Regions from separate parts of the Aliiroseovarius pelagivivens genome, predicted to be linked through region 2. Evidence: riboswitches for the same ligand, from Rfam matches in the RefSeq annotation. Region 2 holds a riboswitch; the other holds the start of a gene.
What was found. A riboswitch is a leader RNA that binds a small molecule or an ion and turns the genes downstream of it on or off. The one in region 2 is predicted to bind cobalamin.
Positions count from the first base shown of each region.

Region 1: it holds a riboswitch for cobalamin, as region 2 does, so the genes downstream of both, cobW (cobalamin biosynthesis protein CobW) here and ALP8811_RS13315 (DUF4198 domain-containing protein) in region 2, are expected to answer to the same signal.

Region 1 is NZ_OMOI01000002.1:117,745-127,356, forward strand. Features, by position in the region: gene ALP8811_RS12800 (TsoY family (seleno)protein) at 1-1,100, opposite strand, end outside; gene ALP8811_RS12805 (hypothetical protein) at 1,337-1,576, shown strand; gene ALP8811_RS12810 (GNAT family N-acetyltransferase) at 1,573-2,022, opposite strand; gene cobN (cobaltochelatase subunit CobN) at 2,052-5,753, opposite strand; gene ALP8811_RS16390 (hypothetical protein) at 5,817-5,975, shown strand; gene ALP8811_RS12820 (GNAT family N-acetyltransferase) at 5,983-6,435, opposite strand; gene cobW (cobalamin biosynthesis protein CobW) at 6,432-7,553, opposite strand; cobalamin riboswitch at 7,586-7,785, opposite strand; gene smc (chromosome segregation protein SMC) at 7,988-9,612, shown strand, end outside.
Region 2 is NZ_OMOI01000002.1:231,062-240,673, forward strand. Features, by position in the region: gene cbiQ (cobalt ECF transporter T component CbiQ) at 1-397, opposite strand, end outside; gene ALP8811_RS13305 (NikL family nickel/cobalt ECF transporter subunit) at 394-975, opposite strand; gene cbiM (cobalt transporter CbiM) at 972-1,589, opposite strand; gene ALP8811_RS13315 (DUF4198 domain-containing protein) at 1,600-2,385, opposite strand; cobalamin riboswitch at 2,507-2,717, opposite strand; gene uraH (hydroxyisourate hydrolase) at 2,821-3,174, opposite strand; gene puuE (allantoinase PuuE) at 3,288-4,709, shown strand; gene ALP8811_RS13330 (ureidoglycolate lyase) at 4,706-5,197, shown strand; gene ALP8811_RS13335 (M10 family metallopeptidase C-terminal domain-containing protein) at 5,198-6,580, opposite strand; gene tmpB ((R)-1-hydroxy-2-trimethylaminoethylphosphonate oxygenase) at 6,699-7,289, opposite strand; gene tmpA (2-trimethylaminoethylphosphonate dioxygenase) at 7,286-8,431, opposite strand; gene ALP8811_RS13350 (LysR family transcriptional regulator) at 8,531-9,391, shown strand; gene ALP8811_RS13355 (energy-coupling factor ABC transporter ATP-binding protein) at 9,524-9,612, shown strand, end outside.

The DNA of each region.
Region 1 (9,612 bases), 110 kb from region 2:
ATCACCCAGTACATCAGCGAGAACTTGTCAATCACGCCCGCTTTCACCAAGCCGGAGTTCAGGAAGAACTGCAACAGAACCGACAGGGCAACGCCCGGGCAGACCAGCGCATAGGAACCGGGCGAGGTCTCGTTTCCGAAGACAAAGCTTTTCCAATAGCCAACGCGCGACAGCACAACCAGACCCAAGAGACCGAACAGCACCTGTACAGCGATCAGACGGGCAAGGAAGATCATGGTTTCCGCAGCCGAGCCGTGCACATCAAAGGTCACGTGCATACCGTGATCCTGACGCAGGAACATGATGCCAAGAATGGTCATCAGCGGGATGACGATCATCAGGGTCGGGGCAGCTTCCTTGGCAGTCCCGTGATGCAGCATCGAGTTGAAGGCCGTGAACAGGGCCAGTGCGGCATAGACGATCGAGCCCACACCGAAGAAGGTCGAGCCCACCAGCGACACGCCAACAACGATGGTGTTTGTGCTCATCGCGGCGGGGGCGGCAAACCCCACGGCGGTCATTGCCAGAGCGAAGGCAGGCAGCATCTGTGCAAAGCTGTTATGGGCAGTCACGTCGAAGACGCCACCCTTGGACAGAACGCGACCAAGGAAATCGCCGATATAGCTCAGCGCCAGAATGCCGATGGCCAGGAAGGCGGCCATGGCGAAGGGGAACAGGTACTCTACGATCGACCACAGGCCGGGCACGAAGACCAGACCGGCCACGAACATGCCGTTCACGCTCATCGCCAAGGCCAGCGGCATGGCAAGGATGGTGGTTTCCGCGTTCGAGTTCTTCAGCGCAGTGTAAGCTTCGGTTTTGCGGAAGGCCGAGAAGCTTTTCAGGTTCCAGATCAGGTATTTCAGGTTCAGGAAGACCATCGCGGCGATGCCGACCCACGCGACGACGATGGCGGTTTGCATCCCCATCGACCCGGTGGTGAATGCGGCCATGATGTCCTCAAATACGGGTACGGGCTTGCCCGGGTGGTTCACCCAGAACATCAGGTACATGAAGAAGGTGACCGACAGGCCACCGGCCCCGACCGAGGCGAGGAAGTAGAGCGGCGAATATTTATCCGCGGGACGAGAGGTTTGCATCGGATTTCTCCATTCATATTCTATTTCTTGAATATCTTATAATTGCAAATGCAACTGTTAGCAAGTCGTCAGACTGCACATGTTGTCGCGGGGCGAAAATGCACGGATTTACCGATTGTTAACCAAGACAACGCAATGTGCAGGGGAAGGAGACATCAACTATGCGCCTTGCCCATTCCCTTTGTTTTCTGGCCCTTTCAGCCCTCGCTTCCTGCGACAGCCCCAGCCCGCAATTCATGCATCGCGACACCGCCACCACGCGGGTCGAGGTCGAGGGCTCTACCTTTTCGGTGCATCAGCGCGAGAACTGGGTCGAGGTCTATCGCATCGGATTCGAGGCGCTGCCCCGCGTTCCGGTGATTCTGGCCCGCGCGAAGATCGCAATTGAACAGGCCACAGGCTGTAAGGTGGTCAAAGGGTCGCTCAGCGGCGATCAGGCCATTCAGAGGGCCGAGATTGACTGCGACGCGGCTTAGTCGGCCGGCTTCGGCGTCACCGTCTTGGAGAACTCGAATGACGTTGGGTGATCAAAGCCCGGATGGCGGTGTGTGCCAGTCTTGGTGAACCCCAGCCGCTCGAACGTACGTTGGTTCTCGACCAGTTCGACCCGCGTTTTCAGACGCAGAACCGACAGTTGCAAAGCACGCGCACGTTGTTCAGCCAGCTGGATCAATGCCCGCGCCAGCCCCTGCCGCTGCGCGTTTGGATGGACCGCAAGTTTACCAAGATAAAGCTCGGGCGGATTTGCGTCGGGGCGCGGTGTCAGAAACACGCAAGCCTGTTCGTCGATCACCCAGACCTCTCCTGTCCGGACCTGTGCGGCGATCCCATCCTCGGTCAACTGATGCAAAGAACTCGGCGGATCAATCCGCCCCTCCATCCCAGCGAAGGCAGTGCGAAGCAGCGCCAGAACCGGCGCCATATCTTCGTCCGCCCTGAGCCGTCGCGGTATCACCGGATCTGGTCCAGCATCGCCCGGGCCGAGTTTGACCGTGGCGTCCACAGCCCGCGTTCAATCGCTTCGCGCAGACGTTCGGCGATTTCCTTCAGCGCCGGGTCGTTGTGATCCTCGATGAACTCGCGCGTGTCGTCATCCTCGATGAAGGCGCTGTACACCAGATCGAAGTGATGGCTACGCACCGCGCCCGTGGTGGCTGCGAAGGCGAACATATAGTCGACCGTCGCCGCAATCTCGAACGCGCCTTTATATCCGTGGCGTTTCACCCCATCGATCCATTTTGGGTTCACAACGCGCGAGCGGACCACGCGGCCAATCTCGTCTTCCAGCGTGCGGATCACTGGGCGTTCAGGGCGCGAGTGGTCGTTGTGATAGATCGGTCGATCGCGACCCTGAAGGGTCGACACAGCCGCTGCTGCGCCACCTTCGAACTGATAGTAGTCGTCGCTGTCCAGAAGGTCGTGCTCGCGGTTGTCTTGGTTCTGCACGATGGCCTCGACCTGTCCCAGTCGCGCCTCGAACCCTTCGCGGTCGCGGGTGCCTTCGCTGCCCGCCCCATACGCATAGCCACCCCATTCCAGATAAGCTTCGGCCAGATCTGCCTTATCGGCCCAAAGCCGTTCGTCGATCATCGCCTGAAGCCCTGCGCCGTAAGCGCCGGGTTTCGAACCATAGACCCGCGACGCGCCCTCGCCCGCCCGCACACGCGCGGCGGCGGGGTTCACATCATCGGGCTCATCCATCGCCTGCACAGCGCGGGCGGCGCTATCGACCAACGAAATCAGCTGCGGAAAGGCATCGCGGAAGAAGCCTGACACACGCAGGGTCACATCCACGCGCGGACGGCCAAGCGCCGAGGACGGGATCACTTCGAACCCGGTCACGCGGCGATTGGCGCTATCCCATTTAGGCTTCACCCCCATCAGCGCCAAGGCTTGTGCAATGTCATCGCCGCCGGTGCGCATGTTGGCGGTACCCCATGCCGTCACCAGCATCGAACGTGGCCAGTCGCCATGGGTCTGTAGGTGTTTGTCGATCAGTAGGCTGGCTGATTTCCAGCCCAGCGCCCACGCGGTCGGCGTCGGCACAGCACGGCTGTCGACCGAGAAGAAATTGCGCCCCGTGGGTAGAACATCCAAACGTCCGCGGGTGGGGGCGCCGGATGGCGCAGGGGCGACGAATTGCCCGGCAAGGGCGGTGAGAAGCCCCTCCCCCTCGTCCGGCCCACAGGCCCGCACCGAGGGCAAAACCTGCGCATGATAGGCGTCAAGAACCGGGCGAGTTACGGCGAACTCTTCCGGCACTTCATCCCACGCGACTGCCGCCTGCGCCAGCAGCTCCAACCGTTCAACCGTATCGCCATTGCTACGCCAGTTGCCCGCCTCGATGGCTTCAAGGCGAGCGTGACGCGGGCCGTCATATTTGGCCGCCATGTCGCAATCCAGCGGATCAATATCCACTCTGCAATCGGCAGCCAAAGCCCGGATCAGAGACGCATCCCCGCCCTCGCCTTGCCCGCGCGGCACGCGGACCAGCGCGATGCCAAGGTCGCGCTCCAGATCACCCACCGGAGACTGCCCGAACACATGCAATCCATCGCGGATCTGCGCCTCTTTCAACTCGCAAAGATAGGCATCCAGCTTGGCCAGATCGCTGTCTTCATCTTCGCCCGACATGCCGACATCGGCATCCAAACCTGTGGCTTGGGTCAGCGTCAGGATTTCACGGCGAAGATGCACGATCCGACGGGGATCGACACCAGCGGCTTCATAGTATTCATCCACCAAAGCTTCCAGATCACGCAGCGGACCATAGGTCTCGGCCCGCGTCAGGGGCGGGGTCAGGTGGTCGATGATCACCGCCTGTGCGCGACGCTTGGCCTGCGTCCCTTCGCCGGGATCGTTCACGATGAAGGGATAGACGTGGGGCATCGGGCCCATCACGGCCTCGGGCCAGCAGGTCTCGGACAGGGCGACGGCCTTACCCGGCAACCATTCAAGGTTTCCGTGCTTGCCCATGTGCACCAGCGCGTGTGCGCCAAAGACGTGACGCAGCCAGAAATAGAAGGCGAGATAGTTGTGCGGCGGCACAAGGTCGGGCGAGTGATAGGTCTCGGTCGGATCGATGTTATAGCCACGCGCGGGCTGTACGCCGACGACAACGTTTCCGAACTCCAGAACCGACAGCGAAAATGACCCACAATCGACGTCACCCGGCGTGAAGAACGGGTCTTCTTCGGGCTTGCCCCAGCGGCTCTCAATCGCCTCACGCATCTCCCAAGGCAGTTGGCCATAGTTGATCTGATAGTCCGACATCGGCATGGTAACTCCGCCCGTACGTGCGGCCCGGTCGGTCAGCCAGTTGGTCGGCCCCGCCATCACGGCCTGCATCAAGGCGTCGCTGTCCGCAGGTGCGTCGGCAACTCTGTACCCCTGATCCGCCAGCAGCCCCAGCGCATGCACTACGGCGGCAGGCGTATCCAGCCCTACGCCGTTGGCCAGTCGCCCATCTTTGTTGGGATAGTTCGCCATGATCAGCGCGACTTTGCGCGATCCGGCCTCGGCCCGACGCAGACGCGCCCAGTTGGCGGCAAGCTCGGCCACGAATTGAACGCGATCCCCAAGCGCCATGTAGGTCGCAATGGGGCATTCGGTGGCTTCGTCAAAGAAAGCCTCGCCCTTGAAACTGATCGCGCGGGACAGGATGCGGCCGTCCACCTCTGGCAGGGCCACGTTCATGGCGATGTCGCGCGCAGACAGTCCGGTCAGTCCCTCGGCCCATGCCTCTTCGCTGGACCCGGCAAGCACCACTTGGAATACGGGCGCCGCATTGCACCACGGGGCTTCGAACGGGTTCTGGCTGGGGGCGTCGCCTTGGTGCGGCGAGCCGACGGCGAAGGAGGTGCAATTCAGGATAACCTCTGGCTTGGCCTCAGAAAATAGGCTCTCCAGCGTAGCCACAGACACCGGGTCTTTCAAAGACGCCACGAACACCGGCAACGGATTCAGCCCTTTGCGCAGCAACGACTTCACCAGCCGATTGATCGGGTTCAGCCCCGCGCCCTGCACCAGCGCGCGATAGAAGACGATGGGGACAACAGACGCTCCGTTGGTCCACGCCTCCTGCGCGGCGGACAGATCCGCAACGCCAGCACCCGGCCAATAGACGCCCGCGCGCAGCAAGGGGCGTGCGGCTTCAGGGCGCTCGCCGCTGTCCAGCATCGCCTTGGCATAACTCAGGAACCCAACCGAGTTCTCTGGCCCGCCTTCGACCAGATACGCCCAAAGCGCATCATAGTCTTCGTCCGGCACCGTCGACAGCGCCCGAAGCTCGGCGTCCGGCTTGTCGTCACCCGGCAACAGCGCCAAAGGCACGCCCGCGTCGCGCAGATGGGCCGCATATTGCTCGGCCCCATATTTCCAGTAACCGACGCCGCCCAACACGCGCGCCACGACCAACCGCGACTTCGTCGCGCAGTTGTCGATATGCAGATCAACCGACATCGGATGCGCCAGATGCATCATGTTGGCAAGACGCAGGCCGGGGGCGTCCGCCATCTCGGCCCGCGCCTGTGCAAGGCCGGCAAGTTCCGTGTCTGCCGCCGAAATGAACACCAGATCCGAAGGCGTCTGCCCCAGATCCACCGGTTCTTTTCCGTCATCAATGCTGCCCGGAGTGGCTGCCAGAAGATGCATGTCGCGTCCCTTGCGTTAAGATGTTATGGACCGGGCAAACGTGACCCGATCAAGGTGGACCCAATGGATTACAAAGCAGCAGGCGCGCCGAAACCCGCCAAAGGCACCCCGCGCCATTCCGAACATAATGCTCGCGGCACAGCGAAAAATCCGCTGAACCGTAAAGACGACAAGGCTGCGTTGCTGGCCCGGATGAAAGCCGCAGCGGCCAAAAAAGACTGAGGCCCGCTCACAGCTTTTTCTCCATGAAGAGAGAGCTGTTGGCCTCGGGATAGTCTCCGAACGGACCGCACTTGGTAAATCCGGCCCGTTCGTACAGACGGTGCGCCGCATAGAGCACATTGCCGGTTTCCAGCTTCATCGCCGCGTGGCCTTGCGCACAAGAGGCGGCTTCGATCTGCTGAAGCAGGGCCTCGCCCACGCCTTTCCCGCGCGCATCCGGCGAGACGAACATGGACTTCACCTCGCCATAGTCGCCTTTATCGGCGAGCGCCCCGGTGCCCAGCACCACGTCGCCCTCGCGCGCCACGAAGAACGAGATATCGGGCACGCAAAGGTCATCGATATCCAGAAAAAAGTTGTCCTCGGACGAAAACAGGCTCTCCATCAGGGCATGGCTTTGCTTTAGCAGCGCCGTAGCCTGAGGATCACGCGGATCGCCGGGAACAACTTCAATCGTCATGCGGTTAGCGCCTGTTCGATGGCTGTGCGGTCAAGACCCGACTGACCGATGACCACCAGCCGCGTTTCGCGGGCCTGGGTGCCAAAGGGTTGGTCGAAATACGTGTCCACACGCGGACCAACAGCTTGAAGCGTCAGACGCATCGGCTTGCCTTCAACGGCCGCGAAGCCTTTCAGACGCAGAATGTTGTTGGCGCGGATCACCTCGGCGACCTTTTCGGCAAAAGCTTTCGGGTCTGAGACTTCCCCCAGCGTAACCACGAAGCTTTCAAACGCATCATGGTCGTGATCGTGGTGGTGGTGATGGTCGTCATGATGGTGGTCATCATCGTGATCATGATGGTGATGGTCGTCGTCATGGTCATGGTGGTGATCATCGTGGTGATGATGCCCCTTCTCGTGCAGCGATAGACGTGCATCCATGTCATCCTCGGCGCCCATGCCCTGCCCCAGCAGAACCTCGACCGGCAGCGCACCCATGGTCGAGCGGACCACCTGAACTCCATCGCGGCTTTCACCGGTCAGCCGCGAGACCAACTGATCCGCTTCGCCATCGGCAAGAAGATCGGACTTGTTGACGACGATCATGTCGGCGCAAGTGACCTGATCCTTGAACAGCTCTGACAGAGGCGTTTCGTGATCTAGGTTCTCGTCCAGCTTGCGCTGGGCTTCGACGGCATCCAGGTTGGACGCGAACTGACCGTCAAACACGGCCTTGCCGTCCACCACGGTCACAACTCCATCCACGGTCACGCGGGTCGAGATCTCGGGCCATTGGAAAGCACGCACCAAGGGTTGCGGCAGCGCCAGACCCGAGGTTTCAATCACGATGTGATCAGGGGGCGTGTCGCGGTCCAGAAGCTTTTCAAGCGTCGGAATGAAATCCTCGGCCACGGTGCAACAGATGCAGCCGTTCGACAGCTCCATGATGTCATCCTCGGTGCAGGTTTCGTCCCCACAACCTTTCAGGATGTCGCCATCCACGCCCAGATCACCAAACTCGTTGATGATCAGCGCGATGCGCTTGCCCTTGGCGTTGTCCAGCATGTGGCGGATCAGGGTCGTCTTGCCCGCGCCCAGAAAACCGGTGACCACGGTGGCAGGAATCTTTGCTTGCATCTTATCCTCCTTCGCCCGTCTCCCCGACGGGTGGGTTGCATGTGCGCATGGCAGGTCTCCTGGCTTTGCGGGTCGAAGCGCGCCGCCGCCTTCCCGACCCTTAGGGCCAGTGGCGCTGGCGGGCGCTCTCCGCTTACAGTCGCGGGGGCGGCTGCACCATCAGACCCCGGATTGGGTCGTCCCCGGTGCATTCCCTTTTGTCCCAATGGGAACCATGCCGAACTTCTTTGCCGTGCAAGCGGGTAAAGGGTCAAGATCGAAACCGACGTCGCAAGCGGGAATGGCGGCAAGACGACCACGCCCCTTCAGCCACAAAAGCAATATCTTGTGGATAACTCACCCATTTCGACCACATATCGTTCCTCACCGTTGACTCCTGCACAATCCCTTCGAACAATCATCCAACAGTAAGAATCAATTATGAGGCAGACCGCTTGCGGTTTTCAAAACTCCGTCTGAATGGCTTTAAAAGCTTTGTAGACCCGACCGATCTGGTGATCGCGGACGGGCTGACGGGTGTTGTGGGTCCGAATGGCTGCGGCAAATCCAACCTTCTGGAAGCGCTGCGCTGGGTCATGGGCGAGAACCGCCCGACTGCCATGCGCGGCGGCGGGATGGAGGACGTGATCTTCGCCGGGGCATCAAGCCGCCCTGCCCGCAACTTTGCCGAAGTATCCCTGCTTTTGGACAACAGCGAACGGCTTGCGCCATCCGGGTTCAACGAAAGCGACAACCTTGAGATCGTGCGCCGGATCACCCGCGACGCCGGATCCGCCTATAAGGTCAACACCAAAGACGTCCGCGCGCGTGACGTTCAAATGCTGTTCGCCGATGCCTCAACCGGGGCGCATTCGCCCGCGCTGGTACGGCAGGGTCAGATTTCCGAGCTGATCAACGCCAAACCCAAAGCGCGTCGTCGCATTTTGGAAGAGGCCGCCGGGATCTCGGGTCTGTATCAGCGCCGGCACGAAGCCGAGCTGAAACTGAAAGGCACCGAGACCAATCTGGCGCGCATCGATGATGTGATCGAACAGCTGGCCTCTCAGCTGGGGCAGTTGGCGCGACAGGCCCGCCAAGCCGCGCGGTATCGCACCATCGGTGACGACCTGCGTCGGGCTGAAGGGCTGCTTCTGTATCGCCGCTGGAAAGAAGCTGACGCCGCCCGCGCCGATGCACAGACCCAGTTGACCGACCGTGTAAAGGCCGCCGCCGCCGCTGAAGGTGCTTCGCGTCAAGCGACCAAAGCCCGACAGGACGCCGAAGACCGCCTGCCACCCCTGCGCGAGGAAGAGGCCATCGCCGCCGCAATCCTGCAACGTCTGCAAGTTCAGCGCGACCAATTGTCAGATCAGGAAAGCCAAGCCCGCGAACGGATCGAGACCCTGACAAGCCGCATCACCCAACTGACCCGCGATATTGATCGGGAAAGTGGGCTGAACAAAGACGCCGGCGAAACGATCGAGCGGTTGGAATGGGAACAGGCGCAAATTGCCAAGGCGTCTGAAGGTCATGGAGACGTGCTTGAAGCATCCAATGCCGATGCGCGCGACAGTGCCGCGATCTTGCAGGAACGTGAAGCTGACCTGACCCAACTGACGGAAGACGTCGCGCGGCTGGCCGCGCGCCACCAATCCGCTCACCGCCTGTTGGATGACAGCCGTAAAACGCTTGAGAAAAGTGAAGCCGAGGCCACGCGAGCACGCTCCGCAATGGACGACGCCAAGGGGGCCGTGGATAAGGCGGGTACGGATTTTAACGCGGCTGGCGTGGCGCAAACCTCTGCCGCCAAAGCGTCTGAGGATGCGGAAGCCGCACTTGTCGCAGCTGATGAAGCCCGTTCCGAAGCGCAGTCGCGCGAAGCCGACGCCCGCGCCGCCCGATCGTCCGCTGAAGGCGAAGTGAACGCCCTTCATGCCGAGGTTCAGGCGCTGTCCCGTCTGGTCGAACGCGACTCGGCTGAAGGTACGCAAGTGCTGGACAGTCTGCGTGTCAAATCTGGGTACGAGAAAGCTTTGGGTGCGGCGCTCGCCGATGATCTGCGTGCCCCTGAAATTGATGG
Region 2 (9,612 bases):
CGACCAGCGTCATCACCGCCAGAATGACCGCGTTGGCGGTCAGCGCAATCTCGGTCGCGCGCCAGAGGCCTTCCCATGTAGCGTCAAACCCGAACACCGAAAACATCGGCGTGCCGGGCATGGTGAAGGGCAGAAGGATCAGGGTGAAAATGATGAACCCATCCATCATCGCCATGCGTTTCAATGTCTTCTGAAACGGCAGACCTGAAATAGCCAAGAGCCACATCGACAGGATCAAAGCGCCCGACAGAACCCGCAGATCATCCAGCGCAACCACGGTCACGGCGTAGATCACGGTCATCACGATCCGCATACGCGGATCAAGCGAGGACACCGCGGCCCGAAGCGCGCCGAAGCCAGTAAGCGGCTTGTCTTCCCCTGTCAGGACATAGGTCATTTGCCGCCCTCCATCTTGCGGCGGGCCGCGATGTAGAAGCCAAGACCGAAGAGGCCGGCGATATAGCCCAACCCGCCCAGAATGGTCTGCAGATTGTTCTTGTTTTTATAGGCACTGATTTCCTGTCGCAGGGGGCGCAGCTCGGTCCGGATCATGGTGGCAAGTTCTGCGCGGGCCTGATCGGACAGACCAGACAGACCAGCCGTCGACGCAGGTGCCGTAGCAGAGGCGGCGGAGGTCGAGACCGCAGCGTCCTGCCCCATCAGCGCGGCCACGTCTGCGGCAGTCATGATGACCTCGGCCACGTGGCCGGCGCCCAGATCGCCGCGGAAGATATGGGTCACGGGCTGCATGGGTGTGTAGACGAAGAACCCGTCCGCGTCGGTCTTTGTTTCGCCCAGCTTGTTGCCAGCCTCGTCAAAGACTTCGACCAGCAGATCGGTGGCCATGTCGCCGCTGGAAAAACCGATCTCGCCTTCGATGTCCGATCCAGACGGAAAAACGGACGAGATGATGTTGTGGGCCAACGCAGGTACAGGTGCCGCCAAGGCGAGGATCAGGATAAGGGATCGGATCATGCCCAGCCTCCTTTCGAGCCTGCGAAAAGCTCGGGCTTAACGCGGCGGGCCAGGAAGATGGCCGCGCCGGACAGAAGCGCTTCGATGAAGATGACAGGAATATGCGCCACGAAGACCAGCTTGGCGGCGGGGATGAATTCGTCCCCAGACAAGGCCAGCGAAAAGGCCACGGCCAGCGTTGTCACGGCGATGGCGAAACCGCCACCGATCCCGCCCCAAACGGCGCCCTGCATGGGGCTGCCGCGGGCGACGAGGCGGCCAAAGATCAACCCGGCCAATACAGCCGGTCCCGCGATATTGATCGCGTTCACGCCCAGAACGGTCAGCCCGCCAAATCCGAAGAACACGGCCTGCAAGAGCAGCCCAACGAACAGCGCCGGAAACGCAGCCCATCCCAGCACCAAGCCAGCCAACCCGTTCAGGATAAGATGGACCGAGCTTGGGCCGATGGGCACATGGATCAGCGAGGCCACGAAGAAGCTTGCAGACAGCACGCCTGCAGCCGGAATACGCTCTAGCGGCAGCTTTTTCAGACCCATCGCGATACCGCCCACAGCCAAGGCCGCGCCGCCGATCAGCACGGGATTTGACAGGGCTCCATCTACAATGTGCATCGCGGGCTCCTTACTTCAGCTCTGTCGCGTTGATCCACAAAACCGCGTCTTGGCTCAGCTCTTTGCCGTCATGTTCGGTGACCGGACCCGACCCCAAGGCCGCGAAGCCCCAGTTGCCTGCTTTTGGAATGCCGAAGGTGAAGACGCCGTTTGCGTCGGTCAGGGCCACAATGGTCCCGCCCGGCATGGCGCCTACGGTGCTGTCAGTGGCTGCGAATGCCTCTAGATCCGGCTCGGCGGCCATGTATTCGATCTCGATCTCAACGCCCGGAACCGGCTTGCCTTCGGACAGAACCACACCCGAGAAGGTCGATCCGACCACGACGTTATAAGGCTTGTTCAACGGCAGGATCTCAGTCGGCAAGCCAGCAGGCTGATCCCAATCGGTGGGCAGCGTGTTGCGGTTCAGAACCGACTTGGTGATCTGCTGGATGTAGATGTCTTCGCTTTGCTCATAATACGGCGTGGGCACGGTCACGACCACATAGTCGCCCGACCGTTTGACCGGCACGGAAGCCGTGAAAGCGGCGGCCTCATTGTGCTTGCCTATAAACGTAGCAGGCGCCACGCGATCCATCAGGTCGGTCTTTGCGCCGTTGTGGATCATGAAGAACTCTTGCGGAGCTTCCATATCCATGGCGTGCCCGTTCTCCATCGGGTGCCAGAAGATCAGGCCCATCGGCACGTCGCCGGGCTTGTCGATCAGCACTTCGTCGGTGTGTTGCAGCAGGAAATGCGCCTGCGCGGCAACGGGTACAAAAGTGGCCAGTGCAGTGGCCAGAATAGTCTTTTTCATGTCGTCCTCATTCGACGTCACAGGGGTTACCTGCAATCAAGAATGAACGAACGGGGTTTTGGCACGGGAGGGTCTTTGGACCGCCGGGCCAGACGCTCACCCCGGCGTCCGGTGGAAATGGGCAAATGCCCAGCGTCCGGCAGGTCTCCTGACTTGCGGGTCTTTGCTTGGCTGGCCTTCCCGGGCGGACCCAGTGGCATGTTCAGCTTCGCTCGCCGCTCACAGTTGCGGGGGCAGTCTCGGTTTTGGCGCCTGTTGGCTACACCTCACCGGGTTCCCTATTACTTTCGCGGTGCTTCTGCACACGCGAAACCGATCGCTGGTTCTGCATGTCAGAACTGGCGGGGACGAGTCAAGCGAAAGCGCGCGGGGCGACGGGTCGCAGACGCCACTGCAAAAGTCGCAAAAAGCGCAAGGTATTGTTATGAAACAGAATTAACTTCCGCGATACGTAGAGTATCCATAAGGCGACAACAGAAGTGGTACGTGATAATGCGCCTGTTCGGACATGCCAAAGCGGATTGGGACCACATCAAGGAAAAGCGGGCTTGTGCCATCTTGACCAGAGGCCCGCAGATAGTCGCCCGCATGGAAGACCAGCTCATAGGTTCCGACCTCGAACACATCAGCGGGCAGGATTTGTTCGTCTGTTCGCCCGTCGTCATTGGTCACAAGGGTTTTCACCAACGCACGCGCCTCGCCCTCGATCCGGTAAAGGTCAATGCGCAGGCCTTGCGCGGGACAGCCGCGTGCTGTGTCCAGAACATGGGTGGTCAGATATCCGGTCATGATAAGTCCTCTCCTCGGCCCCACTATTGGGGGATCCGCACCAACGCGCAATCCTATTTGACGTCTCGACCTTTCCTTGGAAGGGTGGACAGGAACCAAGCACGAGAGAACCCATGCCAGACAGATACGTACGCGACATGCGCGGCCACGGCCCGACACCGCCCAACCCGAACTGGCCGAATGATGCCAAGATCGCGGTACAGTTTGTCCTGAACTATGAAGAAGGCGGCGAGAATTGCGTGCTGCACGGCGATGCCGCGTCCGAGGCGTTCCTGTCCGATATCCCCGGCGCCGCCCAATGGCAGGGCCAGCGGCATTGGAACATGGAAAGCATCTATGAATACGGCGCGCGGGCGGGGTTCTGGCGGTTGCATCGTCTGTTCACGGGTGCGGATATTCCGGTGACGATCTATGGCGTGGCGTCTGCCCTTGCGCGCAGCCCCGAACAGGTAGCGGCGATGACGGATGCCGGGTGGGAGATCGCGAGCCACGGGCTGAAATGGGTCGAACACAAGGACATGCCCGAAGCCGACGAACGCGCCGCGATCGACGAAGCTGTCCGCCTACATACCGAGGTCGTCGGAACGCCTCCGCGCGGCTGGTACACAGGGCGCTGCTCGGAAAACACCGTGCGGTTGGTCGCCGAGCATGGCGGGTTCGACTATGTCTCGGACACCTATGACGATGATCTGCCCTATTGGGCCGAGATCGGGGATCGGGACCAGCTGATCATCCCTTACACGCTGGAAGCCAATGACATGCGCTTTGCCACCGCGCCGGGCTGGGTGACAGGTAACGACTTCGGAGATTATCTGATCGACGCCTTTGACACGCTCTATGCGGAAGGGCAGGCAGGCGACCGCCCCGCAATGATGTCGGTCGGGCTGCACTGCCGCCTGATCGGACGCCCCGGCAAGATCGCGGGGCTGCGCCGTTTCATCGACCATATCCAACGCCACGATGGCGTCTGGTGTCCTCGCCGGATCGAGATTGCCGAGCATTGGGCGGCTCACCATCCACACCGACGGATCGAGCGTCCCAGTCAGATGAAACGGCATCGCTTTGTGACTTTGTATGGCGGGATATTTGAACATTCCCCTTGGGTGGCCCAAGCGGCATTTGATCTCGAACTTGGCCCCGCGCATGACAGCGCGAAGGGTCTGCACAACGCGCTGTGCCGCGCCTTCCGTTCCGCCAGCGATGATGAACGGTTGGACGTGCTGACTGCGCACCCCGATCTGGCGGGCAAACTGGCAGCGGCGGGGCGACTGACTGCGGAAAGCACATCCGAGCAAGCCAGCGCCGGGCTGGACATGTTGACGGATCAAGAACGCGAAACCTTTGTGCATCTGAACACAGACTATGTGGCCAAACACGGCTTTCCCTTCATCATCGCGGTGCGCGATCACGACAAGGCGTCAATCCTTGCGGCTTTCAAACGACGCATCAGGAATGACCGCGCCACCGAGTTTGCCGAAGCCTGCCGTCAGGTCGAACGCATCGCCGAGTTCCGCCTGATGGACCTGCTGCTATGACCAAGATCACCGCGCGGCCCTTGACCGCCGAAGCGTTCGCCCCGTTCGGCGATGTTTTGGAACTGACCGACCACGACAGCCTGACCATCAACGCAGGCATGTGCCAGCGTCATCACGATCTGGCGCAGCTGGACTTTGGCGAAGGGCGTGCCGGGATCAGCCTGTTTGACGGCAAGGCGCGGCAGTTTCCCTATGCGCTGGATCTGGTCGAACGGCACCCGCTGGGATCACAAGCCTTCATCCCGATGAACGGCGTACCCCTTCTGGTCACCGTCTGCCCGGATGAAGACGGCAGCCCCGGCACGCCGCATGCCTTCGTGATGCGCCCTGATCAAGCGATCAACCTACATAAAGGGACTTGGCACGGGGTGCTGGCCCCCATCGACGCGCAAGGGCTTTATGCGGTCGTGGATCGGATCGGCGATGGAACCAATCTGGAAGAGCACAGCTTTGCCGCCCCGATCCTGATCCATCCGCCCGAAGTGTGATCAGTAGAACAGAATATCGTCTACAAGGTTCATCTTGTTGGACACGTCTTCGATAATCAGCTTGTCACCATTCCCGAAATCAATGTGCACATTACCGTTCTTGACCGTGCCATTCTGTTTCAACAGCTGCCTCACCGTCATTCCGGCCGGCACATCATCCTGATCAATGTAAATCTTGTCATTCTGCTTGGCCTTGAAATCGGTGATACGGTCCTTGCCGTCGTCATAATAGAACCGATCCTTGCCTTTGCCGCCCGTCAACTCGTCATCGCCATCTGACCCGTACAGGCGGTCTTTGCCCTTGCCTCCGGTCAGATCGTCCGATCCGGTGCCGCCATACAGTTGGTCTGCGCCACTGCGCCCGACCAGCGTGTCTCTGCCGCCGCCGCCGAACAGCTCGTTATCCTGTCCATTGCCCACGATCTTGTCACTGCCTGAACCGCCCATCGCATGCTCGATCACGGTGCCGTTGGCAACGATCAGATTTCCCTTGTACCCCAACACATCCGAAATGCGCCCTTGACGCAAATCGATGTTCTGGCTTTGCGCGGTTCGGGAAAAATCAAACGTGTCTTCACCGCCAGTGTCCAACACCGTCATTGCAATGCCAGTCGACCCACCCGCAAGTGATGTAAAATCTTTCGACGGTCCCTGAGCATTCGAATTGTAGCCCCATGTGGTGTTGCCACCATTTGCGTTTGTCGGTTTGCCATACATGCTTTGGATCGCAGCAACATCCGCAATCATGGGTGTCAAAATATAGGCATAGTCAGCGTTGATGTTGGTGTTCTCGAATTGGCTGAAATAGGACATGACGGACATCTGCCAACTGTCGTTGGCATAGTGCGCACCACCGGGGAACGACGCCGATCCATTATAATCTCCGCCATGCCCCAAACCCAGCGCGTGGCCGATCTCGTGGACATAGGTCTGGTAGGCATAGCTATGCAGGTCATACTGCTGCCCTTGATACCAGCTTGGGTGCACATTCACCCAAGACCTGTTGATGGTGCCGCCGGACGTGCTTGACGAATTATATGCCCCGGCCGCGCCATCTTGGAACACGATATCCGCATTGGACCCGCTTACTTTGGAAAAGTTAATACCGGTCACAACGCTCCAAGCTTCCAGCGCTTTTTCGACAAACCAGACACCCGCCGCTTCGAGGCCATCGACCGAATAGCTGAGCGTTCCACCTGTTGACACGGCAAACTTGCGTGCTGATCGCCCAGTATCAGCCCAGTAGCCGTTCACCAGATAGTCTGCGACCTGATTTGTCGAGTAATAGGGCAGTGACGCAAAAGAGGGCCCTGAAGCCGCCGTAACACTGGCGTCATAGGTCATCTCATGGAAATTGTGGAAATCCGTGGTGGCGCTGCTCATTTTGTTCTCCAGCCAGATATCTGGGGACTACAAAACAAAATTACACATTCGCCGCAAGGTTGCGATTTTTGCTCGGCGAATAAATGCGGATGGCCCATTCTGAACCATCCGCGTTTTATCACGTTTTTGGATGATGGAGATCTACCATACGCTGAACCATGGGGGCGAAGTGCCAATAGTCCGGCGTTTCCATTCCGGCGCGCTTGCCAGCTTCGTCCAGATAGCGCACCGCGATGATCTCTTTCAGGTTGGGGTTCTTCTCGAAATCGGCGACCTCGTCATCGTTCATCGGCCCGCCCTGCAGCTCCAACGTGTGCACCGATGCCGCGCTAAGGCGATCGAAATAGGACGGCTTGGTCGCGCAAAGATAGCGTTTCGCCGCCACGTGAAACCGCACGCAATCGGTGATGACGCTCGGGAAGAACTGCTCCAGCACCTCGGCACCGGCATCTTCGTGATGGCGGTCTTCGGTGTCATCGGGGTGATAGGTGCCGAACTCGGACGTGAAGTGGCCGATGTCGTGCAGAAGGGCACCGACAATGATTTCCTCGCTTTGGCCGTTCTGCTCGGCGATGGTGGCTCCTTGCAGCATATGTTCGGCCATCGTGACGTCTTCGCCCAGATACTCCTCACCGCCACGGCGGTCGAAGATCCCGCCAATGAAGTCGACGATGTTTTCCGCGGTGAGGGTTTCGATATTCGGCTTCATTCCGCAGCCTCCTGACGACGCGACCGCGACAGGGCAGCAAAGGTCGAGCGCAGCCCGTCTTTGTCCGAGTAACATCCCTGAAGCCAGCGCGTGCCTTCGCCGGAATAGCCTTTACGCGCATGCAAAACGCGGGTGTTGTCGACGACGAAGCCTTCGCCGGGCTCAAGGCGGAAGGTGACCTCCATCGCGGGGTCGTCAATGATCTCGCCCAGACGACGATAGGCGGCGTAATAGGCCTGCATCTGGTCGAAGGGCACGTCGGTCACGGCGGCCAGCGAACGGTTGTTGAAGCGCAAGCCGATGATCTCGCCATCCGGGGCCAATTCGATCATCGGGCGGCGGGATTGCAGGCAAACGCCCTCTTCACCCGCATATTCGAACCGGGCGCAGTGATTGGCCAAAACGTCGAACGCCGCCGGGTCTTCTTCACGTAAACGGCGGGCGGCGGCGAAGCCGTCCACGACCATGTTCTCGCCCCCAGCGGCTGAGCTTTCCAAACAATAGAGCACCTGCACCGAGGGCACCGGGTCGCGGTATGGGTTGTCTGTATGCGCCTGAAGCCCAAGCCCCGTGAAGGCAAGGTTGGTCGGGTTCACCTCGGTCCGCACCTCGAAATGGCGGCCATAGTTGGTTTCGCGCACATAGCCGAACAGATCGACCACCTTAAACAGTGCGCCGTCCTCAATCGGGCCGTTCACGACCTTACCGAAGCCGTAACGTGTGACCTGTTCCAGCCAGGCGCCCAGCGCATCCGGGTCCGAGGACAGCTGCGCGAAGTCGCCAATCGGCACATTGCCCATCAGCCCTGAATCCCATGTCGAGATCCCGTCGCCCAGCCAACCACGCTCTGTTGCAGTCGGACGGTCATAAGCGTTGTCGATCAACCAGCCCCCATCATAGGTGACGGTCTTGCCTTCCGGCGCGAAGCGGATGGTGATCTGGTCGCCGCTTGCCGCCGCCTCGGTCATATGCGTGTCGGCGGGCAGTTCGCCCAAAGACAGCAGACGCTGGCCATTGCCAGCCGCGCGGGTTTCGGGATCCCAGGAATTGTCACGCAGCCACATAGCGTGAAAACGAAGGGGGCCGTTTGGGGTGGTCAGGGTCAGAACCTGGCCCGCCGGGTCAAGCTGGGTGGTAAACATGCGCGTGTCTCCTGTGACGCGTTGATCCTGTGGTGATTGTCCACGCAATCCGTGATAAGGACAACCAAGCGAAATTGCATCTGAGACCTCGATTTTCTTATGGATAACCCCCTCTCAAACCTGCCCCTCGATTGGATCCACGCGTTCGAGGTCGCCGGACGGCTGGGCAGCTTTACCGCCGCCGCGCAGGAAACCGGACTAACGCAGGCCGCGATCAGCCAACGGATCGGGCATCTGGAAACCCGGCTGGGCGTCGCGCTGTTCATCCGAAAGCCGCGCGGCGTTGTCCTGTCGGTCGAGGGCGAGGCTTGGCTGCCCTATGTCACCCACGCGCTGGGGACATTGCGCCAAAGCTCGGAAGAGCTCTTCGGCATACAACGCAAGCGCCTGACGATCTGGAGCAGCGCCTCGGTCCTTGAACACTGGATTGCGCCGCGATTGGCGGGGCTGTCACTGGGAGAAGACGTACAATTATCGTTCAAGACGCTGATGCTGGCGTCCGAAGACAATCCGCAGCTGCGCGGGGTGCGATTGCGCTATGGCAGCGGCGATTGGAACATCCCCCACCGCGCCCGCCTGTTTGACGAAGTGCTGGCCCCCGTCGCCGCGCCCGCTTTGATGCGAGGGCTGGAGCCGGAGCGCTGGCAGGACCTGCCACGGATCGGACTGTCCGGGCCCCGCATGGGCTGGCATGAATGGGCGGCGCAGACCGGCGACGCCCCCACCCCGATTCCGCTTCTGCGTTTTGATACCTTCACCGCTGCCCTCTCTGCCGCACGCGCAGGTGCGGGTGTGTTGCTGGCCTCGGTCCCATTGGTCGAACGCGCTTTGGCATCTAGAGAGCTGATCCGCCTGTCCGAAGACGCTCTTCCGTCCGAGAATTCCTACTGGATGGTGGCGGAACGCGGAGAGCTGACCCAGCGCCAATGGAACACGCTGACAACTGCGATCTGCACCTGATGTGATCAAATTCGAAGCCCAAAATGTGACGTGGTAGAACTACGTTTTCTGCATTTTCTTGCGGTATTCTCTATTGCGTCCCGCTAAAAGGCCCGTCAAACACCTGCAAACTTCGGGCCTTGGAAAGGGCACATGGACAGTCAGATGAAACCCGCGCGGATCGAATTCAGCACCGCTGCCCTTACGGTGGCCGAGCGTCGGATTCTGTCGGACCTGTCGGT